Regions from separate parts of the Streptomyces sp. NPDC002467 genome, predicted to be linked through region 3. Evidence: riboswitches for the same ligand, from Rfam matches in the RefSeq annotation. Region 3 holds a riboswitch; each other region holds the start of a gene.
What was found. Region 3 has a riboswitch for cobalamin ahead of ACFYYJ_RS29065 (acyl-CoA thioesterase). Riboswitches for the same ligand answer to the same signal wherever they lie in the genome.

Region 1: linked by a shared signal. The riboswitch ahead of ACFYYJ_RS27365 (energy-coupling factor ABC transporter permease) and the one ahead of ACFYYJ_RS29065 (acyl-CoA thioesterase) in region 3 are both predicted to bind cobalamin.
Region 2: linked by a shared signal. The riboswitch ahead of metE (5-methyltetrahydropteroyltriglutamate--homocysteine S-methyltransferase) and the one ahead of ACFYYJ_RS29065 (acyl-CoA thioesterase) in region 3 are both predicted to bind cobalamin.

What each region holds. Positions count from the first base shown of each region.
Region 1 covers NZ_JBIARJ010000014.1:185,239-195,517, reverse strand. The annotation lists gene glyA (serine hydroxymethyltransferase) at 1-927, shown strand, start outside; gene ACFYYJ_RS27390 (hypothetical protein) at 1,086-1,448, shown strand; gene ACFYYJ_RS27385 (L-serine ammonia-lyase) at 1,727-3,109, shown strand; gene ACFYYJ_RS27380 (hypothetical protein) at 3,185-4,051, opposite strand; gene ACFYYJ_RS27375 (hypothetical protein) at 4,566-5,072, shown strand; gene ACFYYJ_RS27370 (flavodoxin family protein) at 5,075-5,788, opposite strand; cobalamin riboswitch at 5,844-6,039, shown strand; gene ACFYYJ_RS27365 (energy-coupling factor ABC transporter permease) at 6,069-6,749, shown strand; gene ACFYYJ_RS27360 (energy-coupling factor ABC transporter substrate-binding protein) at 6,746-7,132, shown strand; gene cbiQ (cobalt ECF transporter T component CbiQ) at 7,135-7,884, shown strand; gene ACFYYJ_RS27350 (ATP-binding cassette domain-containing protein) at 7,881-8,702, shown strand; gene ACFYYJ_RS27345 (hypothetical protein) at 8,718-9,734, shown strand; gene ACFYYJ_RS27340 (PadR family transcriptional regulator) at 9,744-10,279, shown strand, end outside.
Region 2 covers NZ_JBIARJ010000006.1:95-10,373, reverse strand. The annotation lists gene ACFYYJ_RS14445 (MerR family transcriptional regulator) at 6-989, shown strand; gene ACFYYJ_RS14440 (sigma-70 family RNA polymerase sigma factor) at 961-1,620, opposite strand; gene ACFYYJ_RS14435 (cryptochrome/photolyase family protein) at 1,732-3,105, opposite strand; gene ACFYYJ_RS14430 (SDR family oxidoreductase) at 3,229-4,773, opposite strand; gene metE (5-methyltetrahydropteroyltriglutamate--homocysteine S-methyltransferase) at 4,917-7,241, opposite strand; cobalamin riboswitch at 7,434-7,588, opposite strand; gene ACFYYJ_RS14420 (acyl-CoA dehydrogenase) at 7,874-9,061, shown strand; gene ACFYYJ_RS14415 (RrF2 family transcriptional regulator) at 9,130-9,588, shown strand; gene ACFYYJ_RS14410 (putative leader peptide) at 9,742-9,834, shown strand; partial or broken gene ACFYYJ_RS14405 (sulfate ABC transporter substrate-binding protein) at 10,142-10,279, shown strand, end outside.
Region 3 covers NZ_JBIARJ010000016.1:60,646-70,924, forward strand. The annotation lists gene ACFYYJ_RS29040 (TetR family transcriptional regulator) at 98-685, shown strand; gene ACFYYJ_RS29045 (response regulator) at 1,146-1,811, opposite strand; partial or broken gene ACFYYJ_RS29050 (sensor histidine kinase) at 1,808-1,945, opposite strand; gene ACFYYJ_RS29055 (DUF6223 family protein) at 1,963-2,127, shown strand; gene ACFYYJ_RS29060 (SRPBCC family protein) at 2,369-2,863, shown strand; cobalamin riboswitch at 2,958-3,112, shown strand; gene ACFYYJ_RS29065 (acyl-CoA thioesterase) at 3,261-3,689, shown strand; gene ACFYYJ_RS29070 (3-hydroxybutyryl-CoA dehydrogenase) at 3,778-4,650, opposite strand; gene aceB (malate synthase A) at 4,647-6,239, opposite strand; gene aceA (isocitrate lyase) at 6,468-7,754, opposite strand; gene ACFYYJ_RS29085 (short-chain fatty acyl-CoA regulator family protein) at 8,172-9,614, shown strand; gene ACFYYJ_RS29090 (CbtB-domain containing protein) at 9,888-10,115, shown strand; gene ACFYYJ_RS29095 (CbtA family protein) at 10,130-10,279, shown strand, end outside.

The DNA.
Region 1 (10,279 bases), on a different contig from region 3:
AAGCCGGGCGACACGATCATGGGCCTGAACCTGGCCCACGGCGGTCACCTGACCCACGGCATGAAGATCAACTTCTCCGGCAAGCTCTACAACGTGGTCCCGTACCACGTCGGTGAGGACGGCCAGGTCGACATGGCCGAGGTCGAGCGCCTCGCCAAGGAGTCCAAGCCGCAGCTGATCGTCGCGGGCTGGTCCGCGTACCCGCGTCAGCTGGACTTCGCCGCCTTCCGCCGCATCGCGGACGAGGTCGGCGCGTACCTGATGGTCGACATGGCGCACTTCGCCGGCCTGGTCGCCGCGGGTCTGCACCCGAACCCGGTGCCGCACGCCCACGTCGTCACCACCACCACGCACAAGACCCTCGGCGGTCCGCGCGGCGGTGTCATCCTGTCGACGCAGGAGCTGGCCAAGAAGATCAACTCCGCGGTCTTCCCGGGTCAGCAGGGCGGTCCGCTGGAGCACGTGATCGCGGCCAAGGCCGTCTCCTTCAAGGTCGCGGCCTCGCCCGAGTTCAAGGAGCGCCAGGAGCGCACCCTGGAGGGCGCGAAGATCCTCGCCGCCCGTCTGGTCCAGGACGACGTCAAGGCCGTGGGCGTGGACGTCCTCACCGGCGGCACCGACGTGCACCTGGTCCTGGTCGACCTGCGCGACTCCGAGCTGGACGGCCAGCAGGCCGAGGACCGCCTCCACGAGGTCGGCATCACGGTCAACCGCAACGCCATCCCGAACGACCCGCGGCCGCCGATGGTCACCTCGGGTCTGCGGATCGGTACGCCGGCCCTGGCCACCCGCGGTTTCGACGCCGAGGCGTTCACCGAGGTCGCCGAGATCATCGCGCAGGCCCTGAAGCCGGAGTACGACGCGGCGGACCTGAAGGCGCGCGTCTCCGCGCTCGCCGCTAAGTTCCCGCTGTACCCGTCGCTCTAGGCAACGGCCTGAAGGGGCCCGGCCTTGGTTTCCACAGGGTCGGGCCCTTCTCATGACCAAAGCCCCAGGCGGATGCGGCCCACCTGGGCTTCTCCGTCCTGCTCCTGGTCACCGTCGGCCGCAGCTGGAAGACCCTGGCGCCGATCATCTCGGCCGCCATGGTGATCTCGTACCTGATCGGCCCCGTCGCGGTGGGCGTCTTCCGCCGCACGAAGCCCGGTCTGCCCCGCCCGTTCCGCCTCCCGGCGGCGAGGATCCTGTCTCCGCTGACCTTCGTCTTCGCGGCGTGCGCGCTGTACCGGTCGAAGTGGCCGAACACCGGCATCGTCACCGCCCTGACCCTGCCGGCCGCCCCGATCGCCGCGCTGGTGCTCTCCCGCAAGGGCGAGCACGACCTGGCCCGCCAGTTCGCCCCGCCTGGTGGATCGTCTTCTTCCTCGGCACCCTGTCCCTGCGGGACATCGCCCTGGTGGCGGCCATGGCCCTCGGTACGTACCACTGGGCCGTGGGCGCGGGCGTGAAGGCCCACCACGCGGGCCTGCCCGACCCCGACCCGATCCTCGACCGCGCCGTCGACCCGGCCCTCGACCCGACGCTCGAAGCCGACCCGTCCGCACGCGGCGACGTACCGGCTCCGGAGCGTGAACCGGCACCCGCCCGACCCGTCCGCGTAACGCACACCACCTCGTCCGGCAGACGAGCCGTTCACCTCACCGCGATAAGCTCGCCTGCCGGACAAAATCCGCAATACACCTCTCCTGCCCCCTCCCACCCCACGAGCAGACAAGGGAGTCCGCCAGTGGCCATCTCCGTCTTCGACCTCTTCTCCATCGGCATCGGCCCCTCCTCCTCCCACACGGTCGGTCCGATGCGCGCCGCGCGCATGTTCGTGACGCGGCTGAAGAAGGACGGCGTACTCGCCCAGACGGCGTCCGTGCGGGCCGAGCTCTTCGGCTCCCTCGGTGCGACCGGCCACGGCCACGGCACCCCCAAGGCGGTGCTGCTGGGCCTGGAGGGCCACTCCCCGCGCACGGTGAACGTGGAGACGGCGGACGACGAGGTCGAGCGCATCCGCAAGACCGGCCGCCTGCGCCTCCTCGGCACGGAGATAGGCGAGGTCCACGAGATCGACTTCGACGAGCCGAACCAGCTGATCCTGCACCGCCGGCGCTCGCTGCCCTACCACGCGAACGGCATGACCCTCTTCGCGTACGACGCGGCCGGCACCCCGCTGCTGGAGAAGACCTACTACTCGGTCGGCGGCGGCTTCGTCGTGGACGAGGACGCGGTCGGCGAGGACCGCATCAAGCTCGACGACACCGTGCTGAAGTACCCCTTCCGCTCCGGCGACGAGATGCTGCGCCTCGCGAACGAGACCGGCCTGTCGATCTCCTCCCTCATGCTGGAGAACGAGAAGGCCTGGCGCACGGAGGAGGAGATCCGCGAGGGCCTCCTGGAGATCTGGCGCGTCATGCAGTCCTGCGTCGCGCGCGGCATGTCCCGCGAGGGCATCCTGCCGGGCGGCCTGCGGGTCAAGCGCCGGGCCGCCTCCACGGCGCGCCAGCTGCGCACCGAGGGCGACCCGATGATGCACCGCAGCGAGTGGACCACGATCTACGCGATGGCGGTCAACGAGGAGAACGCGGCGGGCGGCCGGGTCGTCACCGCGCCCACCAACGGTGCGGCGGGCGTCCTCCCGGCCGTCCTGCACTACTACATGAACTTCGTCCCCGGCGCGGACGAGGACGGCGTGGTCCGCTTCCTCCTCGCGGCCGGTGCGATCGGCATGCTGTTCAAGGAGAACGCCTCCATCTCCGGCGCCGAGGTCGGCTGCCAGGGCGAGGTGGGCTCGGCCTGCTCGATGGCGGCGGGCGCCCTCGCCGAGGTGCTGGGCGGCACCCCGGAGCAGGTGGAGAACGCGGCCGAGATCGGCATGGAGCACAACCTGGGCCTGACCTGCGACCCGGTCGGCGGCCTGGTGCAGATCCCGTGCATCGAGCGCAACGGCATGGCGGCGGTCAAGGCGGTCACCGCGGCGAAGATGGCGATGCGCGGCGACGGCAGCCACAAGGTCTCCCTCGACAAGGTCATCAAGACCATGAAGGAGACCGGCGCGGACATGAAGATCAAGTACAAGGAAACGGCCCGCGGCGGCCTCGCGGTCAACGTCATCGAGTGCTGATCCCCCCGGCCCCGGCCGGCGTCGCGTCCTGCGGCGCCGGCCGGGGCCTTCCCCTTCGCATCCCCGTTCCCTCGGTCACTCCCCCCGCAGAGTGATCCCGTACATGGTGCGCAGTCGGCCGATCTCCCACCACGCCACCGCCGACACCGATGCCGGACCGCAGATCAGGGCGCAGATCTGAATGACCGGCGGGCCCGGCGGCATTCCGGTCATGGCCAGGTTGACGACCGCGAGCTCCCACACCAGCACACCCGTCAGCAGGGCCGGAAGCGCGGCGTGCACCGCGGCGGTACCGAACGCGGAGCGGACCAGCGTGGCGGACGCGAAGCAGACGAAGAACAGCATCCACACCGGCGGCGCGAGCGCGGGAATCGCGAGGAACGGGCCGTACAGGGAGGACTGCAAGGTCTCGACGACGAGTTTCGTGCCCATGAAGAGCAACGGCACGGCCGTGAACGCGCCGAAGTAGATGAGGGCCGAGCGCACGGCGGGCCGGAGTCTGGCGCGCATCCCCGGCCTCGCGGCCTCGGGTGCGAGCCGCAGGAGGACCATGATCACCAAGGGTGCGGTGAGCAGCAACAGCCACGGCGTGATGGTGAGCCTGAGCAGGTACTGCCCCTGCATCTCGGCAAGGTCCGACTCGGTGCCGTAGAGGACGAGGATCAGGAACGACGCGACCAGCGCGACCACGGCCCTGATCTTCTGTACGCGCACCACCTCCGGATCCGACAGGCTGTGGTGGACGTGCGGAGGGAACGTCGCCCGCGCCTGCCGGCGGGCCGAGCGGGCCAGCGGATAGGCCAGGGCGGGGATGAGCAGGGGCCACAGGCAGAACGCGACCGCGACCCACGCGCAGCCGTTCATGCGTACCCGCTTCAGCAGTTCCAGGAACGGGGGCCAGTCGCCATCGCGAAACTGCTGCCACAGCGGACGGTGCGCCACGTGTGGAGGGTACGGCGGCATGTACGGGTACGGATTCGAGGTGGGGTAAGGAGGGGAGCCGGGCTGCGGCGGCACGCCCGGCCATGGCGGTGCCTGACCTCCGTTCGGCTGCCCTGTCGGGCCGTACGGGTTCTGTCCCCCGAATGTCACGCCGGTTTCCTTCCTTGTGATGCAGTATGGGTGCGGCGCGGAAGGTACCAGCGGACGTCCGCCGCCACCAAAACAGTCAACTGCCAACGCGGCCTGCGGACATGGGGTTGCGAGCACCTGCCCGGCAATCGCCCCGGAAACGCCCTGACCTGGCCCGGCCCTTCCTGGCAGGATCGCCCCATGCGGGGTGTCCGCCGGGTCGGCCGCCGGTCGCCGCCCGGTCGGCCTCGGGTCGGGGCCGTCGATGGCGCCCCTCTTCCGGTCGTGTCGACCGGTCCGGCCGCTGGTGCAACCGATGCCGCACGTCCGATGTCTTCACATTTGACACGTTTGTCCCCAGTCTCTCGAGAATCGAGGGGACGTCATGATCCACCGACAGTTCCGCCGGATCGCGGCCCTGGCCTCCGGTGTCCTGCTCACCGCGGGGCTCTCGCTCGCCGCACCGGCCGCCACCGCCACCACCACCGCCGCCCGGGCGCAGTCCGGCAGCCCGCTCGTGGTCGATGCCCGTTGGGCCGGGCACCCCACCTATGACCGGATCGTCATCGACATCCGGGGGTACGTCCCCACCGCGACCGTCACCCCCGTCCCGCACCTGGTCCAAGACGGGTCCGGCAAGCCCGTGCCGCTGCCCGGGAGGTACTTCCTGGAGATCCGCCTCCATCCCGCCGCCGCCCACGACGACGCGGGCGGGAACGTCTACCTCGGACCCAGGCTGCAGAGGATCGCCCTGCCCAAGCTCAAGGGCATCGCGCTCACCGGGGACTTCGAGGGGTACGTGACCTTCGGCGCCGCCTTCGACACGCTGCCCTACTACCGCGCCTTCCCCCTGCACTCCCCCGAACGGTTCGTCGTGGACATCGCCCGCTGAACCTAGCGGTGCTCGGGGTTCGGGAAGTCGAAGCGGCAGCCGGCGTCCCACAGGGAGCGCTGGTTGCCGTGCGCCGGGATGCCGCCCGCGCCCTTGAGGAGGGCGGCCAGGTGCATCAGGTTCCAGGACATGAAGGTGGTGTTGCGGTTGGTGAAGTCGTTCTCGGGGCCGCCCGAGCCCGGGTCGAGGTAGGACGGCCCGGGTCCGGCCTCGCCGATCCAGCCCGCGTCGGCCTGCGGCGGGATCGCGTAGCCGAGGTGCTGGAGGCTGTACAGGACGTTCATGGCGCAGTGTTTGACGCCGTCCTCGTTGCCGGTGATCAGCGCGCCGCCGACCCGGCCGTAATAGGCGTACTGCCCCTGGTCGTTCAGGATCGAGGAGCAGGCGTAGAGCCGTTCGATGACCTGCTTCATCACGGAGCTGTTGTCGCCGAGCCAGATCGGGCCGCAGAGGACGAGGATGTCGGCGTCCATCACCTGGCTGTAGAGCACCGGCCACTGGTCGGTCTCCCAGCCGTGTTCGGTCATGTCCGGCCAGACTCCGGTCGCGATGTCGTGGTCGACGGCGCGGATGAGCGACGTACGGGCTCCGGCCGATTCCATGACGGCACGGCTCTTGTCGATCAGACCCTCGGTGTTGCTGACCTCGGGCGATCGCTTGAGCGTGCAGTTCACGAAGAGGGCGGAGAGGTTCGAGTAGTCGGGTTCGGCAGTCACTCCCCCAGCCTGGCCGGGGTCGGGAGGTGGCGCCATCGGGGCGCGGCCGGACGGGATAGGGTCAGTGGGCCTTGGTGTTCGGGAAACCGGTGGGAAACCGGTGCGGCCCTCGCCACTGTGATCGGGAAGTCCGGCTCCACTCCTACGGGAAGCCACTGGGCCCGCGCGGGAGACCGCACGGCCCCGGGAAGGCGGGGCCCGGGCATCAGAACCCGTGAGCCAGGAGACCGGCCGGGGCGCGCTGTCCATCCACGAGGTGCTGGAGAGGTCTTCCCTACTCATGCATATAGCCGAGGGGTTCCTACCCCCATGGCACGCGGCCGCCTGGGGCGTCGCGTCCGCCCCCTTCGTCGTACACGGTGTCCGCGCCCTCACCCGTGAGGTGAAGGCCAATCCGGAGAGCACCCTGCTGCTCGGGGCGTCCGGAGCGTTCACCTTCGTCCTGTCCGCGCTGAAGATCCCCTCGGTGACGGGCAGTTGCTCGCACCCGACGGGCACGGGGCTCGGAGCGATCCTGTTCCGGCCGCCGGTCATGGCGGTGCTGGGCACGATCACCCTGCTCTTCCAGGCGCTGCTGCTGGCGCACGGCGGGCTGACCACCCTCGGCGCCAACGTCTTCTCGATGGCCATCGCCGGGCCGTGGGCGGGCTACGGGATCTACCGGCTGCTGCGGGGCCTCGACGTGCCGCTGATGGTGACCGTGTTCTTCGGTGCCTTCGTCGCCGACCTGGTCACCTACTGCGTGACCTCGGTGCAGCTGGCGCTGGCCTTCCCGGACCCGGGTACGGGCTTCCTCGGCGCGCTCGGGAAGTTCGGCGGGATCTTCGCGGTGACGCAGATACCGCTCGCGGTGAGCGAGGGGCTGCTGACCGTGCTGGTGATGCGGCTGCTGATGCGGTCGAGCCGTTCGGACCTGATCCGCCTCGGCGTCGCGAAGGCGAAGGAGGCCGTGGCCCGGTGAGCAGGAACGCGAAGATCAACGCCCTGCTGCTGTTCCTGGTGGCGGCGCTCGCCGTGCTCCCGCTCGCGCTGGGGCTCGGCGAGGGCAAGGAGGAGCCGTTCACCGGCGCCGACGCGCAGGCCGAGGCCGCCATCACCGAGCTGAAGCCGGACTACGAGCCCTGGTTCTCACCGCTGTACGAGCCCCCGTCGGCGGAGATCGAATCGGCCCTGTTCGCCCTCCAGGCGGCCCTGGGCGCGGGCGTACTGGCGTACTACTTCGGCCTCCGCAAGGGCCGCCGACAGGGCGCGGCCGCCGCTGCCGCCGCGGACCCGGCGGCGGAGGGCGTGGCAGCCGGACAGGGCCCGGAGACGGGGTCCGGGGCCGGCGGCGGGGGGAGCTGACGGTGTTGCCCATCGATGTCGCCGCGCACGGCAGTCGGTGGCGGTGGCGGCATCCTCTGGAGAAGGCGTTGCTCGGCATCGGGCTCACGGTGACCGCCGTGTGCCTGCCGGCCTGGCCCGGGGGGCCGATCGTCGGGGCCGCCACGCTGGCGGTCCTGCTCGGGCCCGCCGGAGTGGCCCGGCGGCAGCTGTGGCGGGCCTTCCGGATCCCGCTCGGCTTCTGCTTCACCGGGGCGCTGCCGCTGCTGGTCTCGGTCGGCGGGCCCGGGGGCTGGGTCGCGCCGGCCCCCGGCGGGCTCCAGCACGCCGTCGAGCTGCTGCTGCGCACCTCGGCGGCCTCGCTCGGCGTGCTGCTCTTCGCCTTCACCACCCCGGTGTCGGACGTGCTGCCCCGGCTGGTCCGGGCGGGCGTGCCGGCCCCGGTGGTGGACGTGGCCCTGGTCATGTACCGGATCACGTTCCTGCTGCTCGACTCGCTGGCCCGCATCCGCCAGGCCCAGGCGGCCCGCCTCGGGAACACCGGGCGGGCGGCGGCCTGGCGTTCGGTGGCCGGCCTGGCCGCGACCTCGTTCGTACGGGCCTTCGACCGCGCCGCGCGGCTCCAGTCGGGCCTGGCGGGGCGCGGCTACGACGGCTCGCTGCGGGTGCTCGTGCCCGAGGCGGCCCTGTCGTGGCGGTTCCTCGCCGCGTCCGCCGCACTGCTGTCGGCCCTGGTGGCCGTGACCCTCGTACTGAAGGAGCTGTACCTGTGAGGCCGTTGGTGGAGCTGGTGGGCGCGGGCTACGCCTACGAGGACGGGCCCGCCGTGCTGTCCGGCGTGGACTTCGGGATCGCCGGGGGCCGGGCGCTGGTGCTGCTGGGCCGCAACGGCTCGGGCAAGACCACGCTGATGCGGCTGCTGAGCGGGGGCCTGCGGCCCGGCTCGGGCTCGCTGCACCTCGACGGCGCGGAGGTGACGTACGACCGCAAGGGCCTGACCCGGCTGCGGACGGCGGTCCAGCTGGTGGTCCAGGACCCGGACGACCAGCTGTTCGCCGCCTCCGTGGAGCAGGACGTCTCCTTCGGCCCGATGAACCTGGGCCTGCCCGCGCCGGAGGTCCGCGAGCGCGTCGACTCGGCCCTGGCGGCCCTGGACATCACGGCGCTTCGCGACCGCCCGACCCACCTCCTCTCCTACGGCCAGCGCAAGCGCGCGGCGATCGCGGGCGCGGTGGCGATGGCTCCGCGCGTGCTGATCCTGGACGAGCCGACGGCCGGGCTCGACCCGGACGGGCAGGAGCGGCTCCTGGACGTCCTGGCGGGCCTGCGGGCGTCCGGGACCACGGTGGTGATGGCCACGCACGACGTGGACCTGGCGGTCCGCTGGGCCGACGACGCGGCGGTGCTGACCCCGTCGGGCATCCGCACGGGCCCGGCCGGGACCCTCCTCTCGGACCCGTCCCTGCTGGCCGAGGCGGGCCTGCGCCAGGCCTGGTCCCCGGCGGTGACTGCCGTCCTCCGCGCCCACGGCCTCCTGGACCCGCACGCCCCCGGCCCCCGAATCCCGGAGGCGCTGACCCCCTGGCAGTAGGTAGGTTCGCCGCTCATGAGGATCTTCAAGGCTTCGGGCACTCCCGGGTCCCTCCGCTGGGACGGCGACGAACTGGTCGACGCGGCGGGCGCGTTCCGCCGCTGGACCCCGGACGGGGCCGAGCACGCGAGCGGGTTCCGGTACGGGTACGAGTTCGACCGGGCCGCGCACTCGCCCTCCGGCCGCTGGACGGTGGTCTACGAGGAGCGCGGCACGAAGGCGCTCCTCCTCGACGGGCAGAGGATCGCGCGGGAGCTGGACCGGAGCCACTACTCCGCCCGGGACTACGACTACCCCGTCGCCCTCGGCACCCTGCCGGACGGGCGCGAGGTGCTGGTCCACTGCCCGGAGGAGTACAACGTCCTGGAGGTCGAGGACGCCGCGAGCGGGGAGCGGCTCACCTCCGGGCCGCGCGAGCCCCGCGACTTCTTCCACTCCCGGCTCGCCGTGAGCCCGGACGGCAGGCGGCTGCTGTCCGCCGGCTGGGTGTGGAGCCCGTTCGGCCTGGTGAGCGCCTACGACCTGGAGGCGGCTGCGGCGAACCCCTCGCTGCTCGACGGGCAGGGGGCCCCGGGGAACGCGGCGCTGGACGCCGAAGTGAGCTCCGCATGCTGGCTCGACTCGGACCGGCTGGCGGTGGCCGCGAACGACTGGGACCTGGGTGCCGGGGAAGCGGATGGCGAGGACCAGCGGGCCCTGGGCGTGCGGGAGCTGGCCGTCTGGTCCTGCTCCGCCGCGCGGTGGCTCCACCGGAGCGCGGGCGCCGCCGACTGGGGCACGCTCGTCCCCTGCGGCGGGAACCGCGTCCTGTCCCTGTACGGGCATCCGCGCCTGGTGGACGCCACGGACGGCACCGTGCTCGCCGAGTGGCCCGACGTGGCGGTGCCCCGACGGGACGGGGCGTACGGGGTCACGCACTTCCCCAGCCCCGTGACGGCCCTGCACGGCGACGGCACCCGCGTGGCGGTGGCCGTGGAGAACGGGATCGCCGTCCTGGAGCTGCCGCGGGATCGGCAGGACCGGCGTATCTAGGATGGCGGCATGTCGCTCCCGCACGCCATTCTCACCGCCCTGCTCGAAAAGCCCTCGTCTGGGCTGGAGCTGACGCGGCGGTTCGACAAGTCGATCGGGTACTTCTGGTCGGCGACCCACCAGCAGATCTACCGGGAGCTGGGGCGGCTGGAGGAGTCGGGGCTGATCCGGGAGTTGCCCGGCGAGGTGCCGTTGCGGGGGCAGAAGAAGGAGTACGAGGTGCTGCCGGCGGGCGGCGCCGAGCTCGCGCGTTGGGTCGGCGAGAGCCAGGACCCCAAGCCGATGCGGGACCCGCTGTTGCTGCGGATCCGCGCGGCGGGGGTCGTGGGGCCGCAGGGGCTCGGGCCGGAGCTGCGGCGTCATCTGGAGCTGCACCAGAGGCAGTTGGCGCAGTACGAGGCCATCGAGGAGAAGGACTTCCCGCCCGGGCGCGACGCCGTGGAGGACCGGCTGCGCCGGCTCGTGCTGCACGGCGGGATCGCCCTGGAGACGTTCTGGCTGCACTGGCTGGAGGAGGCGCTGGCCGAGGTCGAGGACATGGCCGC
Region 2 (10,279 bases), on a different contig from region 3:
GCCCCATGTCCGATACGGCACACGGCCTCACGACCGGGGCGGTGGCCCGGCACCTCGGGGTGTCGCCGACCACGCTGCGCTCGTGGGACCAGCGGTACGGCATCGGCCCCGCGGCCCGGGAGGGCGGGCGGCACCGGCGCTGGACGGCCGGGGACGTGGCCGTGCTGGACGAGATGTGCCGGCTCACCGCCTCCGGCGTGCCCCCCGCCGAGGCCGCGCGGGCCGCCCGGGCAGGCCGCGGGCACCCGATCCCCGTACCGGCCGCCGCCCGCCCCCCTCGGCAGGAACCGGACGTCGGGCTGCCGACGGGGGACGTGCGCCGGGGGCTCGCCCGCGCCGCCGTCCGGCTCGACGGACCCACCCTCGACTCCCTCCTCCGTGACGCCGTGGCGAGCCACGGCCTCGTCACGGCCTGGGAGGACGTGATGGTCCCGACCCTGCACGCGGTGGGCCGCAAGTGGGAGTCCTCCGGAGACCAGTACGTCGAGGTGGAACACCTGCTGTCCTGGCACGTGTCGACGGCGCTGCGGCAGGTCACCCCCGCCGGACACGGATCCGTGCCCGCCGCTCCCCCGGTGCTCCTCGCGTGCGTACCCGCCGAGCAGCACACCCTTCCCCTGGAGGCGTTGGCCGCCGGGCTCGCCGAACGCGGGCTGCCCACCCGGATGTTGGGCGCGGCCGTGCCCGCCGAGGCGCTCGACGCCGCCGTGCGGCGGCTGGGCCCCGCCGCCGTCGTCCTCTGGTCCCAGGCCCGGTCCACCGCGAACCACGCCCTCGCCCGCCATGTCGCCGGGCGCTCCTTCGGGGTCAAGGGGGCGCGGACGCAGACCCGGGTGCTCCTCGCGGGGCCGGGCTGGGCGGGCCGCGCCGTGGAGGCGGGCATGCTCCGCCCGGGGAGTCTGAGGGAGGCGCTGGACGTCCTCGCCCGCAGTTACGCGGAGCCGCCGGCCGGCCGTGACCTCAGCAGTGCGAGGGCTGTCCCCCGCTGATCAGGGTGGCCGGTCCTGCCCCGGCCACGAGGCTGTGGCGCATCCGGATGAGGCCCCGGCGGGCATGGCTCTTGACCGTGCCCAGGGGCAAGCCCGTGCGGTGCGCGATCTGCGCCTGTGTCAGGTCCCCGAAGTACGCGAGGGTCAGCACGTCGCGCTGGACGCGCGGCAGGCGCGCGAGTTCCCGGGTGACCACGACCCGGTCGAGGACGTGCTCGGGGCCCTCCCCCGTGCCGTCGGACGGCGGCAGCGCCGCGCCCGCGGCGGCCACGAGGTCCAGCCGGCGCGACCGGTCGGTGAGGGCGTCGGCGGTCTTGCGCCGGGTGATGCCGACCAGCCAGGCGGGCACGGGCCCGCGCTCGGGACGGTATCCGGCGCGGCCCCGCCAGGCCGCGAGGAAGACCTGCTGGGTGACGTCCTCGGCCTCGCGCGGGTCGCCCAGGGCCCGGGCCGCGAGGGTGTGCACGAGCCGCCCCCAGCGGCGGTGCGCGAGGGCCAGGCAGCGCTCGTCGCCCGCGGCGAGCCCCCGACCGATCTCCTCGTCCGAAACCGCCTCGGGCACCGTCTCGGGCGCCGCATCGGACACCGTCTCGGACACCGCGTCGGGCGCTTCGAGGTCTGCCGTGGTCATGTGCGCGTCCTCCTGCCGGTGCCGGGTGGTCCCCGCGTCACCAGCCTCCGACCAACGGAGGAGGCGGCTCAACACGCATCGATCGTGCGTCGTATTCGACGTCCCCCGGTCTCAGTCCCTGCCACGGGCGTGCCGGAAGCGGGCGAGGCCGTCGGCGAGGTCCACGATCGGGTCGGGGTAGTCGTACGCGGCCCGGTCCAGGCCCTTCAGCTTCCAGGGTTCGTGGATCGAGGAGCCGGGGAGCTCCGCCAGCTCCGGGACCCAGCGGCGGACGTAGGCGCCGTAAGGGTCGTACCGCTTGGCCTGGAGGACGGGGTTGAGGACCCGGTGGGGTCGGGTGTCCGTCCCCGTTCCGGCCACCCACTGCCAGTTGAGCTGGTTGTTGGCGACGTCTCCGTCCACGAGGAGGTCGAGGAAGTGCCGGGCGCCCTCCCTCCAGTCGACGTAGAGCGTCTTGCTGAGGAAGGAGGCCGCGAGCAGCCGTCCCCGGTTGTGCATCCAGCCCTCGTGGGCGAGTTGACGCATGGCGGCGTCCACCACGGGGTACCCGGTCAGCCCCTCGCGCCACGCCTTCAGGTCCGCCTCGGCGTCCGCGCCCCGCCGCCAGTTGTCGTGCCGGGGCCGGTAGTCCTCGACCGCCGTCGCCGGGCGGGCCGCGAGCACCTGGCGGTGGAAGTCCCGCCAGCACAACTGCCGTACGAAGGCCTCGGCACCCGCGCCGCCGCGGGACCGCGCCCGGTGCACGGCCTCGGTCGGCGACACCGCGCCGAAGTGGAGGTACGGGGAGAGGCGCGAGGTCGCGTCGCCCGCGAGGTCGTCGTGGCGCTCCTCGTAGGCGTCGGCGTGCCGGGACATCCAGGCCCCGAGCCTCCGGCGGCCCTCGGTCTCCCCTCCCGTGGCCAGTCCTTCGGAGACGTCCGCCACGGAGGCGCTCGTCGGCAGTCGCTCGGAGCGCAGCCCGTGCGGAACCCGTACGGTCCTGGGCGCCGCGAGCGGGGTCCTGAGCGGTTCGGCGGACCAGCGCCTGAAGTACGGGGTGAAGACCGCGAAGTGGTCGGAGCCCTGTGGGGTGACGTCGCCCGGCGGCACCACGGTCGTGACGGCGTCGTGCACGTAGAGGCGGCGTCCCTCGGACTCCAGGGCCTGGCGCAGGCGTTCCTCCCGGGCACGGGCGAACGCCGAGTGATCGGCGGCCATGTGGACCTCGTCGGCCTCGGACTGCCGTACGACCGCGCACACTTCGGCGGCGGTGTCGCCGCCGCGCACGACGAGCCGCCCGCCCCGCTCCCGCAGTCCGGCGTCGAGGTCGGTCAGGCAGTCGGCGAGGAAGGCGAGGCGGTTGGGCGCCGCGAAGCCGGCCCGGTCCACGGCCGGGTCGCGGACGAACAGCGGGACGGTCTCGCGCGCCGCGTCCACGGCGGCGCGCAGCGGCGGGTGGTCGTGCAGGCGGAGGTCGGACGTGAAGAGGACGACGGAGACGGTCATGGCGCCACTCCCGGGGATCGGCCGCCGGGCGGGCCGCTGGGGGCTCGCCCGGCGGGCTGCTGTGCTGGTGCTGGTGTGCTGCACTCCCCTTCCGTGTGCGGGGGCGCCCCGGATGCGGGCACCTCACCCCGGCACGCCCTGCTTCGTCCGATCGGCGACGGCCCGCTCCGCCGTGCGCGCGATGTTCCTGGCCATGCCGCCGAAGACCACGGCGTGGAACGGTGCCACGCTCCACCAGTACACCTGGCCCACGAGTCCGCGCGGGTGGAAGAGGGCGCGCTGGCGGTAGCGGGTGCGGCCCGTGTCGTCCCGCTCGGCGCGCATCTCCAGCCACGCGAGCCCCGGCAGCCTCATTTCGGCGCGCAGCCGCAGCAGCGTGCCCCGCTCGATCTCCTCGACCCGCCAGAAGTCGAGGGCGTCGCCGACGCGCAGCCGCTGGGCGTCGCGCCGCCCGCGGCGCAGTCCGGCGCCGCCGGCGAGCCGGTCGAACCAGCCCCGTACGGCCCAGGCCAGCGGGAAGGAGTACCAGCCGTTCTCGCCGCCGATGCCCTCGATGACCTGCCACAGGGCGTGCGGATCGGCGTCGACGGTGCGTTCGCGCTCGTCGGTGTAGAGGCTGCCGCCCGCCCAGTCCGGGTCGGTGGGCAGGGGGTCGCTGGGGGCCCCGGGCAACAGGGCGGAGGACCAGCGGGTGGTGACGCGGGCCTCCTGGACGCGTTGGAGGGCGAGCGAGAGGGCGTGGTCGAAGGGGGCCGGGGTGTCGGGCCCGTCCGGCACGTACGCGGCGATGTCGTGCTCCGCGCAGACCACCTCGTACCGCAGGGACTCGGCGAGCGGCCGGGCGAGGGCGGCGGGCACGGGGGTGACCAGGCCGATCCAGTGGCTGGACAGGCCCGGGGTGAGCATCGGGACGGGCACGATCAGCCGCCTCGGGAGCCCGGCGACGGACGCGTACCGGACCATCATGTCGTGGTAGGTGAGGACGTCCGGGCCGCCGATGTCGAAGGCGCGGTTGACGTCGTCCGGCATGGCCGCGCTGCCGACGAGGTAGCGCAGTACGTCGCGTACGCCGATGGGCTGGACGCGGGTCCCGACCCAGCTCGGCGTGACCATCACGGGGAGCCGTTCGGTGAGGTAGCGGAGCATCTCGAAGGAGGCCGAGCCGGAGCCGATGACGACGGCGGCCCGCAGGACGGTGGTGGGGACGCCGGAGTCGAGAAGGATCCGGCCGACCTCGGCGCGCGAGCGCAGGTGCGGTGAGAGCTCGTGCTCGGGGACGTCCACCGGGGTGAGGCCGCCGAGGTAGACGATGCGGCGCACGCCCGCGGCGCGGGCCTCCTCGGCGAAGGTCCGGGCGGCCCTGCGGTCGGTCTCCTCGAAGTCCCGGCCGGCGCCCAGCGAGTGCACCAGGTAGTAGGCGACGTCCACGTCGCGGAAGGCGGGGCGCAGGCTCTCCGCGTCGGTGACGTCGCCCCTCGCCACCTCGACCCGGTCCGCCCAGGGGTGGTCCCGCAGGTGGGCCGGGGTACGGGCGAGGCAGCGCACGTGGTGGCCGGCGGTGAGCAGGTCGGGGACGAGCCGGCCGCCGATGTAGCCGCTGGCACCGGTCACCAGGCACAGCGTGCGGCCCGGCGCCGGTTCGGACGGGGTACGGGGGCTGGTCGCCATGGGCTGCTCCGTTCCTCGCGGGGGCGTCACACCGGTTCTTCCGCCCCTGCGGCCCGGACGGATGCGGGGCGTCGGCGAACAGCCGCACCGCGGGTCCGGGACGGGCGCAGGGCCCGCCCCGGACCCGAGCGGGATCAGGCGGATCAGGCGGAGGCGGGACCGGTCTCGGCACGGACCTCGCGGGCGGCCGCGACGAGGTTCTCCAGCGAGGCGCGGGTCTCGGCCCAGCCGCGGGTCTTCAGGCCGCAGTCGGGGTTGACCCAGAGCCGTTCGGCCGGGATGGCCCCGAGTCCCTTGCGCAGGAGGGCCGCGGCCTCGGCGGCGGAGGGGACGCGCGGCGAGTGGATGTCCCAGACTCCGGGGCCGACCTCGCGGGGATAGCCGGCGCCCGCGAGCTCGTCGGCGACCCGCATGTGGGAGCGGGCCGCTTCCAGGCTGATGACGTCGGCGTCGAGGTCGTCGATGGCCCGGAGGACGTCGCCGAACTCCGCGTAGCACATGTGCGTGTGGATCTGCGTGTCCGATCGGACACCGCTCGTGGTGAGGCGGAAGGACTCCGTGGCCCACGCCAGGTACGCGGCGTGGCCGTCGGCGCGCAGCGGCAGCGTTTCGCGCAGGGCGGGTTCGTCGACCTGGATCACCGGGGTTCCGGCCGCTTCCAGGTCGTCGACCTCGTCGCGCAGGGCGAGTCCGACCTGTCGCGCGGTCTCGGCGAGCGGCTGGTCGTCGCGCACGAAGGACCAGGCGAGCATGGTGACCGGGCCGGTGAGCATGCCCTTGACCGGCTTGCCGGTCCGCGACCGGGCGTACGTCGTCCAGCGCACCGTCATCGGCTCCGGGCGCGAGACGTCCCCGGCGAGGACCGGCGGCCGTACGTAGCGGGTGCCGTAGGACTGGACCCAGCCGTGCTGGGTGGCGAGGTAACCGGTGAGCTGCTCGGCGAAGTACTGGACCATGTCGTTGCGTTCGGGTTCGCCGTGCACGAGGACGTCGAGCCCGATCTTCTCCTGGAAGGAGAGGACCTCGCGGATCTCGTCCTCGATGCGCTGCTCGTAGGCGGCGGTGTCGATGCGGCCGGATCGCAGGTCCGCGCGGGCCCGGCGCAGTTCCCCGGTCTGCGGGAAGGAGCCGATGGTCGTGGTGGGCAGCAGCGGCAGGCCCAGGCGGGCGCGCTGGTCCGCGGCGCGCTCGGCGTAGGGGCGGGCGCGGCGGGCGTCCGCGTCGGTGACCGCTGCGGTGCGGGCCCGGACGGCGGGGTCGTGGGTGATCGGGGAGGCGGCGCGGGAGGCCAGGTCGGCCCGGTTGGCGGCGAGTTCGGCCGTGATGGCGTCGGTGCCCCGGGCGAGTCCGCGGGCCAGCGTGGCGATCTCGGTGGTCTTCTGGTGGGCGAAGGCGAGCCAGCGCCGGATCTGAGGGGCGATGTCACGCTCGGCGTCGGCGTCGAGCGGTACGTGCAGGAGCGAGCAGGATGCCGCCACGTCGACGCGGTCGGCGAGACCGAGGAGGGTGCCGAGGGTGGTCAGCGACTTCGCGTAGTCGTTGATCCAGACGTTGCGGCCGTTGACCACGCCCGCGACCAGGCGCTTGCCGGGCAGGCCACCGGCCTTGGCGAGGTCGCGGAGGTTCGCCTCGGCGGCTTCGGTGAAGTCGAGGGCGAGGCCCTCCACGGGCGCCTTGGCCAGGACGGGCAGGGCCTCGCCGAGCCGGTCGAAGTAGGAGGCGACGAGGAGCCTGGGCCGCTCCGTGAGGCCGCCGAGTTCCCGGTAGGCGCGGGCGACGGCGTTCAGTTCGGCCGGGGTGCGGTCCTGGACCAGGGCCGGTTCGTCGAGCTGGACCCATTCGGCGCCCGCGGCGCGCAGTTCGGCGAGGACCTCGGCGTAGACGGGCAGCAGCCGGTCGAGCAGGGTCAGCGGCGGGAAGCCGGCGTCGACGCCGGGTGCGGGCTTGGCGAGGAGCAGGTACGTCACGGGCCCGACCAGGACCGGGCGGGCGGTGTGACCGAGGGCCAGTGCCTCCTTCAACTCGGCCACCTGCTTGGCGGGATCGGCGGTGAACACGGTGTCGGGGCCGAGTTCGGGGACCAGGTAGTGGTAGTTCGTGTCGAACCACTTGGTCATTTCGAGCGGCGCCACGTCCTGCGTGCCGCGTGCCATCGCGAAGTAGCCGTCCAGGGCGTCGGCTTCGACGGCGGCGCGGTGGCGGGCGGGGATCGCGCCGACCATGACGCTGGTGTCCAGGACGTGGTCGTAGTACGAGAAGTCGCCGGTCGGGACCTCGGTGATGCCGGCCCCGGTCAGCTGCGCCCAGTTGTCCCGGCGCAGGTCGCGGGCGGTCTCCCGGAGGGTTTCGGCGCTCGTGCGGCCCTTCCAGTAGCCCTCGACGGCCCTCTTCAGCCGGCGGTCCGGTCCTTGCCGGGGGTAGCCGTGGACGGTGGCCCGTACTGCCGCGGCTGCGGACTTGGTGGTCACGGAACTCTCCTTCGCGAGCGTGTCTCCATGGACCCGGTGGGGCCGAGGGCGCGAAGGGGTGCCGGAACGGGCGGACCGTCGTGGTCGCGTACGTCCGGGTACGCGACGGGAGGTCCCGTCCGAGGTGCACGCCGACCCGCCCACGAGGTCACCGGGAAACCGTGCGCGGTCGATCGCGCACGGGCAACGGGCAGGTCTTCGGACTCACGGGCACGCCTGCCGGTCTCCCGGCGGGCACCTACTGGCCGTCGCTTCCCAGGACCGGTTCCGGTCCCAGTGCGTATGACGGCGGTCGTTCCCGCTCACCGCTGCGGGGCAGTCCCGGATTCCCACCGGGTTCCCTCTTACGACGCGTCCCGCCTGGCGGACGGGGGCGAACCAGCTGCGTGGCCCACCCTAGGCCGACCGCGCCGGACGTGGGGACCGGTTGGCGCATGTCGGACCGTGAGCTGCGACACGGGCCCCGACCGTCTCCTCTTGCGGGACGGACGTGTCCACCATGCGGCCATGGTCTTGCCGAGCCAAGCCCCTTCGGAGAGTATTCCTATCAATCCGATAGGAAAAGTGGGATTCGGCCGCACGCCATCCGGCACCCGGCCGGGACCGCCCGACGACGCTCCGGAGTAGCCCACATGACCACCGCCGTCCGGCCTGCCGAAGAGCAGCGCCACGCGCTCCTGCGTACCGCTCGCGACGTGGCGGACGACCTCGCCGCGGACGCCGTCGCCCGCGACCGGGCGGGCAGGCCGCCGGTCGACGAGACGGCGCGGCTGCGCGAGGCCGGTCTGCCGGCTGCCCTCACCCCGCCCGGGCCGGAGCGCGGGGCGGACTGGCGCACCGGATGCGCCGTCGTACGGGAGATCTCCGCGGCGGACGGCTCCGTCGGCGAGGTGCTCGCCCGCCACTACGCGCACGCGTGGAGCGCGCGCTTCTACGCCGGCCTCCTCCAGGCCTCCGACCTGGAGGAGGCGTCGGTGCGCGGGCAGTGGCTGTGGACCGGCTCGGTGGGCAATCCGACGCCCGACGACGACGACGCCGGACCGGACCTCACATTGAGGCCCCGCGGGTCGGGCTACGTCCTGAACGGGCGCCGGTCCGTGCACACGGCTGCGGCCGTCGCCGACCGCATCGTGCTGGACGCCGTCTGTACCGGCACCGGTGACGTCCTGGTCGTGCGGATCACGCCCGGCGCGCAGGGCGTGACCGTGGAACCCGCCCACGACCGCCTCGGACAGCGCGTCGCCGGCGCGGGCGACCTCGTCCTGGAGCGGGTCGCCGTCACGCCCGAGCAGGTGCTCGGGCGCCGGCCGCACGACGAGGAGTCGACGGCGCCCTTCACCGCGCTCGCCGAGCCGGCGCTCCGGCTCGCCCTGTGTCACGTCGGCCTCGGGATCGCCGAGGGCGCCCTCACCGAAGCCCGCGACCTCAGCAGGCGCGGTCGCTCCTACCGGCTGCCCGGCGAGGACCCGGACCTCTTGCTGACGTACGGGGAACTCGCCTCCGCCGCCCAGACGGCCACCGCCGTGGTCGACCGGGCGACCGGGGCGATGGCGCGGGCCCTCGACACGGGGACGCACCTCGACGCCGACGAGCCCGCGGACGTCGCCGCGCTGGTCGCCACGGCCGAGACGGTGACCTCCAAGGCCACCCTGCACATCACCGCCCGGGTGCTGGAACTCGCCGACGCCCCCGGCCTGGACCGCTTCTGGCGCAACGCCCGCGTGCTGACGGCCCACCGACCGGTCGCGCACCGCCTGCGCGCCATCGGCGAGCACTACCTCAACGCCCCCCACCGCGTGCCGGCGGCCGTCTTCCGCTGACGCGCGGCCCCGCCCGGGCGGCCCCGCCCTCGGCGGACGCGGCCGGATCCGTACGGGATAATGAGCGCATGCGGATCTCAGCCAGGGCGGACTACGCGGTACGTGCCGCACTGCAGCTCGCGTCGTCGGAGGACGACGGGCCGGTGAAGGCCGAAGCCATCGCCGACGCCCAGGACATCCCGCACAAGTTCCTCGAAGGCATCCTGAACGACATGCGCCGCGGCGGGCTCGTGCTCAGCCAGCGCGGCGGCAACGGCGGATACCGGCTGGCCAAGCCCGCCTGGTCCATCACCATCGCGGACGTCATCCGCATCGTGGACGGCCCGCTCGTCTCGGTGCGCGGAGTCCGCCCGCCGGACCTCTCCTACACCGGGCCGGCCACATCGCTGCTGCCCCTCTGGATCGCCCTTCGCGCCAACGTTCGCGAGATCCTCGACGGCGTGACGCTCGCCGACGTCGCCGCGGCCGACCTGCCCGCCGACGTGTCCGCGCTGACGACCACTCCCGAGGCCTGGACCAATCCCTGAGCCGTCGGCACCTGCCCGACCTGCTCTTTCTCACACATCGAGATGAGTCCGTCCATCATTCGGACGCCCTCTTGGGGCGAGTCTCGACGTCTGCCAAGATGCCTACCAGCCCGGTAGGAAAACTAGGAATGAGGTGAGGTGGCCGTGCGAGCAATGCATGAATCAGCCATTCTTCTGCCCGTCCTCACCACCCGCCGGCACATCGACCTGGTGCGTACGTCCAGCGCCATCTGTCAGCCCGCCTGACCCGGGCCCCGGTTCCGCGCGCCGATCCTCGTAGCGCTCCCCGGCCCCGCCACCCCGCTCCGCGGGCCCGGGCTCGGCGGCCCCCTCCGCCGGCCCCGCACGCCCCGCGTCACCTCCGAGCGCGGCGTGCGACGTACGCGGCTCGGCACCCCGGCCACGCGGCACCCACGACACCCTGCCCCTGCTCCGCCTGCGACGACGGTCCCGTGACCGGCCGACGCCGGGCGTGGGTGTCGTGCGTGCCGAAGGCCCCGGCCGCGCGCCCCCATGACTTCCCCGACACCCCATCCCGTGAAAGGACACCTCCGTGTCTGCCGCAAGACCGCTCACCACCCTCCGCGCCATCGCCGTCACCGCCACCCTTCCGCTCCTGCTCACCGCGTGCGGCTACGGTTCCGAGGCGAAGAAGGACGAGGACAAGCCGGCCGCCGCGGCCTCGGCCGAC
Region 3 (10,279 bases):
CCTCCGGTCGGGGAGCGGGAGCCCTAGAATGGGCACACGCCCAAACAGTATGGGCAGGCGCCCATACCTGCAATGCCCCTGCCTCAGGAGGAAGTTGATGTCACCTCGCGGAGTAGCCATCGAAGGCCTGCGGGAGCGGTTGTTCGCGGCGGCGGAGCGCGTCCTGGCCCGGGACGGGGCCGCGGCGCTGACCAGCAGGGCCGTCACCGAGGAGGCCGAGTGCGCCAAGGGGGTGCTGCACACGCACTTCGCCGGGCTGGACGAGTTCGTCGCCGCATTGGTCCTGCACCGGTTCGGGGCGGCCGCCGCGCTGTCGGAGGACCTGCCCTCCAGGGCCGGCACCGGATCGCCGGCCGCGAACCTCGCGGATGTGGCTTCGGCGGTGCTGTCCCTGGACCCGGGGCTGGTGGGACTGGCGGTGACCCGGCCGGTGGCGGCCCGGCGCGTCCGGGAGGCCTGGCAGGCGGGGGCGCCGGGGTTCGCGGCGATCCAGGAGGCGGTCAGCGGCTACCTGCGGGCGGAGCAGGACCTCGGGAGGGTCGCGGCACCGATGGACGTGGAGTCGGTGGCGCTCGCACTCGTGGGCACCCTCCACCACCTCCTGATGACCGGCTCCGCGGATGCGGCTCCGGGGGCCCAGGCGCAGGTCGAGCGACTCGTCCGTGCGCTGATCCGTACGGCGTGAAGGCCGTCGACCCGAAAATCGAGTGCGGCGGCGCGGGGTGTCGCCATGAGCGGGCAGGGGGGTTCGCCGGGCCGGACCGGAGGTCGGCGCAACGCGGCCGCCCTTCGCGCGGGCCGACGCCGCGATCGAGGCGGGCGACCGCGCTCTCGCCCGTGGTGTGACCTGCGGGCCGCGGCCGATGCCATCCCCCGTCCCGGCGACAGCCCGCCCTTGCGATCCTTCCGCGCCGGCCGACCAGCCCCCGCCCCGGCGGGGGCCGCCCGGCTCGCGCCCGCCGGGGACTCGGCGGCCGCACCCGCCGCGCGCCGACCGGCGCACGCACCCGCCCTCCGTCCGGGGCGCCCCGGACGTCGTTGCGCGCCATGCCGGTGGTGAGCGGCCCCGGGCGACGGGTCGCGAGGCCGGCGTCCGCCCGCAATCCTTCCGGGGAAGGTGCCTCCGCCCTCCCCGGAACGCCAGCCTATTTCGGGGTACGGGGAGTGACGAGGCCGGATTCGTAGGCGAGGACCACGAGTTGGGCGCGGTCACGGGCGTGGAGTTTGGCCATGGCCCGGTTGATGTGGGTCTTCGCGGTCATCGGGCTGATCACCATGCGCTCGGCGATCCGGTCGTTGGACAGGCCCCGCGCCACGAGCGCGACGGCCTCGCGTTCGCGGCCGGTCAGCTCTGCCAACTCCGTCCCGGCGCCGGTGTGGAGCGGCTGGGAGACGTACCTGTCGATCAGCTTGCGGGTGATCGAGGGGGCGAGCAGGGCGTCGCCGCGTGCGGCCACGCGCACGGAGTGCAGGAAGTCGTCCGGGACGATGTCCTTGACGAGGAATCCGGCCGCGCCGGCGCGCAGCGCGTCGAAGACGTACGCGTCGAGACCGTAGTTGGTCAGGATGACGACGTGTACCCCGGCGAGGGCCGGGTCCGCGGCGATGCGCCGGGTCGCTTCGATGCCGTCGACCACCGGCATCTGGATGTCGATGAGCGCGATGTCGGGCAGGTGGAGCTTGGCGAGCTCCAGGCCCTCCTTGCCGTCGGCGGCCTCGGCCACCACCTCGATGTCGTCCTCCAGGTCCAGGAGCGCGCGGAATCCGCTGCGGATGAGGGGCTGGTCGTCGACCAGCAGGACGCGGATCACGACGTCTGCTCCACGGGGAGTTCGGCCTGGACGCTGAAGCCGCCCCCGTCGCGCGGTTCGGCGCGGAGCAGGCCGCCGAGGGCGGTGACGCGTTCGCGCATGCCGAGCAGCCCGACGCCGGGCGCCGGGGCTGTTCGGCCTGGTCGTCGGCGTGGTGAACCCGTCCGTCGCCGACGGCGGTCCCGGCACCGGCAACGGGGTGGTGGGTGGCGCCTCGGCCGTGGTGCTGGGGCTCATCGCCTCGGTACTCGGCCGGTCGGCCCGGGTCCGGTCCCGCCGCGCCGGACGACCGGCTCCGCGTCCCGACCACCGGTGAGCGGCGGGGCCGGTCCGGCCGGATTCCCCAGGCGGTGGCGATGGCGGTCAGGATCCGGGTGCGGGCCGCCTTCGCCGTGCGCGCGGCAGTCGGCGCTCGTCACCCGTCTGGAGTCCTCGGGCTGTGCAGGCGCCGCGCTCGGCACGACGCTGGAAGCCAAGCCCATGGGACGGCCGGAGAGACGCCCGGCGAGCCGCGGAGCGGTCGGGGGCCGCGCCGCCCCTTCTCCAGGAGCGTGGTTATGGCCCGGAACCGCCGTCTGATCCTCAGCTCACCGTCGGAAGTCTGGGACCTGCTGTCCGACGGCCACCGCTACGGGGAGTGGGTGACGGGAACCCAGCAGGTCCTCGCCGTGGACCCGCAGTGGCCGGCCGTCGGCGCACGGCTGAAGGTCCGCGTCGGCCTCGGCCCCCTCACCCTCGACGACACCTGCGTCGTCCGCATCTGTGAACCGCTGCACCGCCTGCAACTGGAAGCGAAGGCGGGATCCTTCGGCGCGGCTCGCATCGCCATGCAGTTGATCCCGTGGGGCGAGCACACCCTCTTCACCCTCGATTGGCACCCCCTCCGGGGCCCCGGCACGCGGATGCACGGCCTCCCCGTGGACTACGTCGTCGCGGTCCGCAACGGCATGATGCTCACGAAACTGGCGCGGATCGCGGTGCGCGAGCACACCGCGCTCGACCCGGGCCGCGCGACGTCAGGAGCGGCCGGAGCGTCTTTGCCCCGCCCGTGACGGAGCCGGGGCCTCCCGGCGGGGATGCTCGCGGCCGTGACCTAGGGTGGGCCACGCAGCCGGTTCGCCCCCGTCCGCCAGGCGGGACGCGTCGTAAGAGGGAACCCGGTGGGAATCCGGGACTGCCCCGCAGCGGTGAGCGGGAACGACCGCCGTCATACGCACTGGGACCGGAACCGGTCCCGGGAAGCGACGGCCGGTAGGTGCCCGCCGGGAGACCGGCAGGCGTGCCCGCGAGTCCGAAGACCTGCCGCTGCCCGTGCGCGACGAGCGCGTACGGAGACCCGAGGGCCTCGTGGGCGGGCCGGCGGCAGCGGGCACCCCCACCGGTCCCGCCGCTCCTTCGCGCCCCCGGGCACACCACCGGGTCGAGCCACGACTCGCGAAGGAGAGTTCCGTGACCACGGACATCACCCCAGGCTCCCGCGCCCACAAGGCGCCGGCCGACTCCCGTGTGACCCTCGCCCACATCATGAGCGAGCACGACACCAACCTGTACGGCACCATTCACGGCGGCGTCGTCATGAAGCTCATCGACGACGCGGCCGCGGCGTCGGCGGGCCGCCATGCCGACGGACCGGCCGTGACGGTCTCCGTGGACCGCATGACGTTCATCGCCCCCGCCCGCGCCGGGGACCTCCTCACCGTCCACGCCGTGCTCGAACGCGCAGGCCGGACCTCGATGACGGTGGCCGTACGCGTCACCGCGGAACGCTGGAACGCCACCACCACCCCCGCCACCGAGGTGGCCACCGCCCGCCTGACCTTCGTCGCGATCGACGCCGAGGGCCGGCCGCGCGCGGTCCCCGGTCTGTCGGAGGCGTAGACGGCTCCGGCGTCAGGCCCCGGCCGCGTCCGTGCGCTCGGGCGAGCGCGTGAAGCGGACCGGGGCCTGCAAGCGGGCCTTGCGGTCGTCATCGGTCCCGGCCGTAGGGGTGGAACCCTCGGCCCGTCTTGCGGCCCAGCAGCCCGGCCTGCACCATCCGCATCAGCAGCGGCGGCGGAGCGTAGAGGGGTTCCTTGAACTCGTCGTAAAGGGACTCCGCGATGGCGGCGACGGTGTCGAGGCCGATGAGGTCGGCGAGCTTGAGCGGGCCCATGGGATGGGCGCAGCCGAGTTCCATGCCCGCGTCGACGTCTGTCGCGGTGGCGAAGCCGGACTCGACCATGCGGATCGCCGACAACAGGTACGGGACGAGAAGGGCGTTGACGACGAAGCCGGCCCGGTCCCGGGACCGGATCACCGTCTTGCCGAGGCTCTCCCGGGCGAAGGCCTCCACCGTCTCCGCGGTCTCGCCGGAGGTGTGCAGCGAGGCGACCACCTCGACCAGCGGGAGGACGGGCACGGGGTTGAAGAAGTGCAGGCCCACGACCCGGTCCGCGCGCCCGGTGGCCATGCCCAGCCGCATGACGGGCAGCGACGAGGTGTTCGTCGCGAGGATCGCCCCGCGGTCTTCGACGATCTTGTCCAGCGTCGCAAAGGTCTCGATCTTGACGTCCGCGTTCTCGGTCACCGCTTCGATGACGAGCTGCCGGTCGGCGAGGGCGTCGAGGCCACCGGTGAAGACGAGGCGGGCGAGGGCGTCCTCGGCCGAGATCCGGTCGAGCCCGCCCCGCTGGACGGCACGCTCCAAGGAGACGGCGACCCGTTCGCGCGCCGCACGCGCGGCCGTGTCGTCCGCCTCGCAGACGACCGTGTCGAGTCCGGCGCGGGCGCAGACCTCGGCGATGCCGGCGCCCATCCGACCGCCGCCCACGATGCCGACCCGGCGGATACCGGCGCTCATGACCGCTCCTCCCTTCGGCGGACCAGGTGACGGCTGTAGGCGTCGGGGGTGAAGAAGGCGGGCAGGTCCCGCGCCAGGGCGGTGCTCTCCAATACGGCCCTGGCCTCCGGGACGAGGGCGTAGGGCCGCTCCGCGGTGAGCGCGGCGCATTCCTCGTCGAGCACGGCGAGGAGGTCGTCCCGGTCGATCCTCCGGTGGCGCAGCCATTGCCAGAGCTGGGCGCGGGCGATCTCGGCGGTGGCCGCGTCCTCCATGAGGCCGTGGAGGGCGACCGCTCCGTGGCCGCGCAGCCAGGCCTCGAAGTACCGGAGCGAGACCGCCACGTTGGCCCGTACTCCCGCTGCCGTGGGCGGGGCGCTGATGCGGCGCACGGAGAGCAGGTCGGCGGCGCGGACGTGTACGTCCTCGCGGGTCCGGTCGAGCTGGTGGGGCCGTTCGTCGAGGACGGCGTCGAAGACCTCGCGGCAGACGGGGACGAGCGCCGGGTGGGCGACCCAGGAGCCGTCGAAGCCGTCCTCGGCCTCTCGTTCCTTGTCCAGGCGGACCTTGGCCAGGGCCGCCGTGTTCGCGTCGGGGTCCTTGGCCGGCACGTGGGCGGCCATGCCGCCGATGGCGTGCGCGCCGCGCTTGTGGCAGGTGCGGACGAGGAGTTCGGCGTAGGCCCGCATGAAGGGTGCGGTCATGGTGACCTGCGCCCGGTCGGGGAGCTGGAAGTCGGTGCGGTGGCCGAAGGTCTTGACGATGCTGAACAGGTAGTCCCAGCGGCCGGCGTTGAGGCCGGCGCTGTGCTCGCGCAGGGCGTGGAGGATCTCCTCCATCTCGAAGGCCGCGGTGACGGTCTCGATGAGGACGGTGGCGCGGACGGTGCCGCGCGGGATGCCGAGGAGTTCCTGGGCGAGGACGAAGACGTCGTTCCACAGGCGGGCCTCGCCGGCGTTCTCCAGCTTGGGGAGGTAGAAGTACGGGCCGTGCCCCGCGTCGATCTGGCGCTGCGCGCAATGGAAGAAGTACAGCCCGAAGTCGACCAGGGCCGCGGGGACGGGGCGTCCGTCGATCTCCAGGTGCTCTTCGAGCAGGTGCCAGCCGCGGGGCCTGACGACGATGGTCGCGAGGTCCTCCCCAAGGCGGTACTCCTTGCCCTCGGGCGTGGTGAAGTCGATGCGGCGCTCGATCGCGTCGAGCAGGTTGAGCTGGCCGCCGATGACGTTGTTCCAGGTGGGTGCGGTGGCGTCCTCGAAGTCGGCCATCCACACCCGGGCACCGGAGTTGAGCGCGTTGACCGTCATGCGGCGGTCCGGCGGGCCGGTGATCTCCACCCGGCGGTCCTCCAGGCCCGGAGCGGGCGGGGCCACGCGCCAGTGGGGGTCGGCACGGACGGCTGCCGTGGCGATGGAGAAGTCGAGCGGTGATCCCGAGACGAGGCGGTCCTTGCGCCGGATCCGCTCCTTGAGGATGTCCGGGCGGCGGTCGGCGAAGGCCGCGTCGAGTCGGCCGATGAAGTCGAGCGCCTCCGCCGTGAGGATCTCGTCGTGGCGGTCGCCGGGTGCCGCGAGGACCCGGACCCGGTGCGTGGTGACGGTGGTGGTCATGCGGTCTCCTGCCGAGGGTGGGGCGGGGCGTCCAGGCCGTCTCTTTCGGATCTTGCCGGTCAAGCCCGTGTCGTCCGGTGCCGTGCATCGGCGCCTTGGCGGGGCGCCCTTGTACTGGACGTACTCGGGTGTCCCGCCAAGGAGGCGAGGTGCGGTGCCGGGCGGCAGGGGGCACCTCCCAGCCCCCTGGGGCTGGGGGAGGGTGAGTCAAGATCCGGACGAGACGGCCTAGTGGAACTGCTCTTCCTCGGTGGAGCCGGTGAGAGCGGTGGTGGAGGAAGCGGGATTGACGGCGGTGGAGACCAGGTCGAAGTAGCCGGTGCCGACCTCGCGCTGGTGCTTGACGGCGGTGAATCCGTGCTGCTGCGCCGCGAACTCGCGTTCCTGGAGGTCGACGTAGGCGGTCATGCCGTGCTCGGCGTAGCCGCGGGCCAGGTCGAACATGCCGTGGTTGAGGGAGTGGAAGCCGGCCAGCGTGATGAACTGGAACGTGTAGCCCATGGCGCCCAGCTCCTTCTGGAACGTGGCGATCCGGTCGTCGTCCAGGGCCGCCTTCCAGTTGAAGGACGGCGAGCAGTTGTAGGCGAGCATCTGATCCGGGTACCGCGCGTGGATCGCCTCGGCGAACTCGCGGGCCTGGGCGAGGTCCGGGGTGCCGGTCTCGACCCAGATGAGGTCGGCGTACGGGGCGTAGGCGAGACCCCGGGCGATGACGGGTGCCATGCCGTTCCGGACGCGGTGGAACCCCTCCGCGGTCCGCTCGCCGGTGCAGAACCGCGCGTCGCGCTCGTCGACGTCGCTCGTCAGCAGGTTCGCGGCGAGGGCGTCGGTGCGGGCGATGACCAGGGTCGGGGTGTCCGCGATGTCGGCGGCCAGGCGGGCCGCGTTCAGGGTGCGGACGTGCTGGGCGGTGGGGACGAGGACCTTGCCGCCGAGGTGGCCGCACTTCTTCTCGGAGGCAAGCTGGTCCTCGTAGTGGATGCCGGCCGCGCCCGCCGCGATCATCGCCTTCGTCAGCTCGAAGGCGTTCAGCGGACCGCCGAAGCCCGCCTCGGCGTCCGCGACGATCGGGGCCAGCCAGTCGGTCGTGTCGGAGCCGCCTTCGGCGGTGGCGATCTGGTCGGCGCGCAGCAGCGCGTTGTTGATCCGGCGGACCACCTGGGGAACGGAGTTGACCGGGTACAGGGACTGGTCGGGATAGGTGTGGCCGGCCTGGTTGGCGTCGGCGGCCACCTGCCAGCCGGACAGGTAGATCGCCTGGAGGCCGGCCCGCACCTGCTGCACGGCCTGACCGCCGGTCAGCGCGCCCAGGGCGTGGACGTAGTCGAGGTCGTGGAGCTGCCGCCACAGCCGCTCGGCGCCGCGGCGGGCGAGGGTGTGCTCCTCGCGGACGCTGCCGGAGAGCCGGACGACGTCCTCGGCCGTGTAGGTGCGCTCGATGCCCGCCCATCGCGGGTCGTCGGCCCACCGCTGCCTGAGCTGCTCGGCCGCCGCCGTCGTGTTGGTGTCTGCCATGACCGTCACCGTCTCCATGGGTTCGCGTGGTCTGCCAACCTCCCGACTCTCGCGGTGGAAGGTTGGCACTGTGTGCCTTCATCTGAGGTTGCGGGCCGCCGAGCCCTCCAGGGAGGAACTGAGCAATGCCGCAGGTCGGCCTGATCGGACTGGCCGGATTCCCGCCGTCAGGGAGCCGGTCGGGCCCAGCACGCCTGCCTGACCGTCAGGGCCCGGCGGGCCGCACAACAGACTTTGACAGCGGCACGCAGTGCCATCAACGAGGTACGTCTGCCAACTTCTGCGAATCTTCCGCCGCGCGTTTGCCAAGTTTGCGAAGGGTTCACAGCGACGGGATCATGCGTAATCTGAAGCCGGACAGGGCCGGACAGGGCCGGACGGGGCCGGACTAGGCCGGACGAGGCCGGAGGAGACCGGGTGAGCAAGACGTACGCGGGTGCGCGGCTGCGGCGGTTGCGCGAGGAGCGCCGGATGAGCCAGGCGGAGCTGGCGCGCGTCCTGGCCATCTCCCCCAGCTACCTCAACCAGATGGAGCACGACTCCCGGCCCCTCACCGTGCCCGTCCTGCTGCGGCTGACCGAGGCGTTCGGCGTGGACCCCGGCTTCTTCTCGGAACGCGACACCAGCCGCCTCGTCGCCGACCTGCGCGAGGCCCTGGCGGGCGAGATCGCCGCGGCCCGCGTCACCGCCTCCGACCTGGCCGAACTGGCCACGCGGATGCCCGCGGTGGCCTCCGTCCTGCTGGACCTGGGCCGACGCGGGCAAGTACTGGCCGAACGGCTCGCGGACACCGCCGACGGCCGCGACGGCGGCCCGGCCGCGCCGCGTTCACCGCACGAGGAGATCCGCGAGTTCTTCTACCGCCGCCAGAACTACCTCCACGACACCGACCTCGCCGCCGAGGCCCTCGCCCAGGAGATCGGCATCCGCCCCGGGGAGGTCATCCGGGTGCTCTCGCAGCGCCTCACCGAGCACCACGGGATCCGGCTGGCGGCCGACTCCGACCGCCTCCACCACTTCGACGGCGCGACCCGCGTCCTGCACGTGTCCAGCCGCCTCCGCCCCGGCCAGCAGGCGTTCCGCATGGCCACCCAGCTCGCCCTGGTCGAGTACGGCGACGAGCTGGACCGCCTCGCCACCGAGGACTTCGCGCCCGGCTCCCCCGCCCACGGCCTGGCCCGCATCGGCATCGCCAACTACTTCGCCGCCGCGCTGGTCCTCCCGTACGGCGCCTTCCACACGGCCGCCGAGGAGTTCCGCTACGACATCGAACGGCTCACCGACCACTTCGGCCTCGGCTACGAGACCGTCTGCCACCGCCTGAGCACCCTGCAACGCCCCCGACTGCGCGGGGTCCCGTTCTCCTTCGTCCGGGTCGACAGGGCCGGCAACATGTCCAAGCGGCAGTCCGCGACCGGATTCCACTTCTCCCGGGCCGGCGGCACCTGCCCGCTGTGGAACGTGTACGAGGCCTTCGCCGCGCCCGGCCGGATCCACGTCCAGGTCGCGGCCATGCCCGACGGGCAGCGGTACTTGTGGACCGCCCGGGCCGTCACCCGGCACCGGGGCGGCTGGGGCGAACCCGGCAAGACCTTCGCCATCGGCCTGGGCTGCGAGATCCGGCACGCGCCCCGGCTCGTGTACTCGGACGGCCTCGACCTGGACAACGCGGGCGCGGCCACCCCGATCGGCATGGGCTGCCGGCTCTGCGAACGCCTGGACTGCCCGCAACGCGCGGTCCCGCCCCTCGGTCGCACCCTGGCCGTCGACGAGAACAGCTCCACGTTCATCCCCTATCCCGTGGCCAGGGACCGGGACCGGCTCGGTGGTGGGCAGCGCGCGCAGCCGGACGGGCGGTGACGCCGCGGGCCCGGTGCGGAGGAAGCCACAGCGGCGCCGGCCTGTGATCAAGGACTCATCCGCTTGGTGCCACGGCCCGCCTGGCTGTAGCGTCACGCCGACATCTGCACATAGCGACGACGGCGAGACGGAAGTCCGGTGTGAATCCGGCATGGTCGCGCCACTGTGTGCTGCGACGACACCTCCAGGGGTGGCGGCCGCGGCGAGTCAGACCCTCGGACCGTCGTTCCGCACCACCACATGGGACGCGTCGTTCCCCGAGGAGGTTCCACCATGGCCGAGGCCCTCGCCCCCGCTGCCATACCCACCCCCGCCGTCTCCCCGTCGGCTCCGCTGCCGGTGAAGGCGGTCCTGCCCTGGGCGCTGTTCGTCGGTCTCCTGATGCTCGTGGCCCTGTACTTCGTCGGCGCCGAGCAGGGTGCCACCGCCGTGTTCTCCGGTGAGGCCGTCCACGAGTGGGTGCACGACGGCCGTCACCTGCTCGGCTTCCCCTGCCACTGAGAGGCGCGCGCACCGTGTACGCCTCCACTGTCAGAGGTCTCCTGGTCCGCGGCATGCTCGCGGGCCTGATCGCCGGTCTGTTCGCCTTCGCCGTCGCCTACGTGGTCGGTGAGCCCCCGGTCCGGGGCTCCATCGCCGTCGAGGAGGCCACGGCCGCCAAGGAA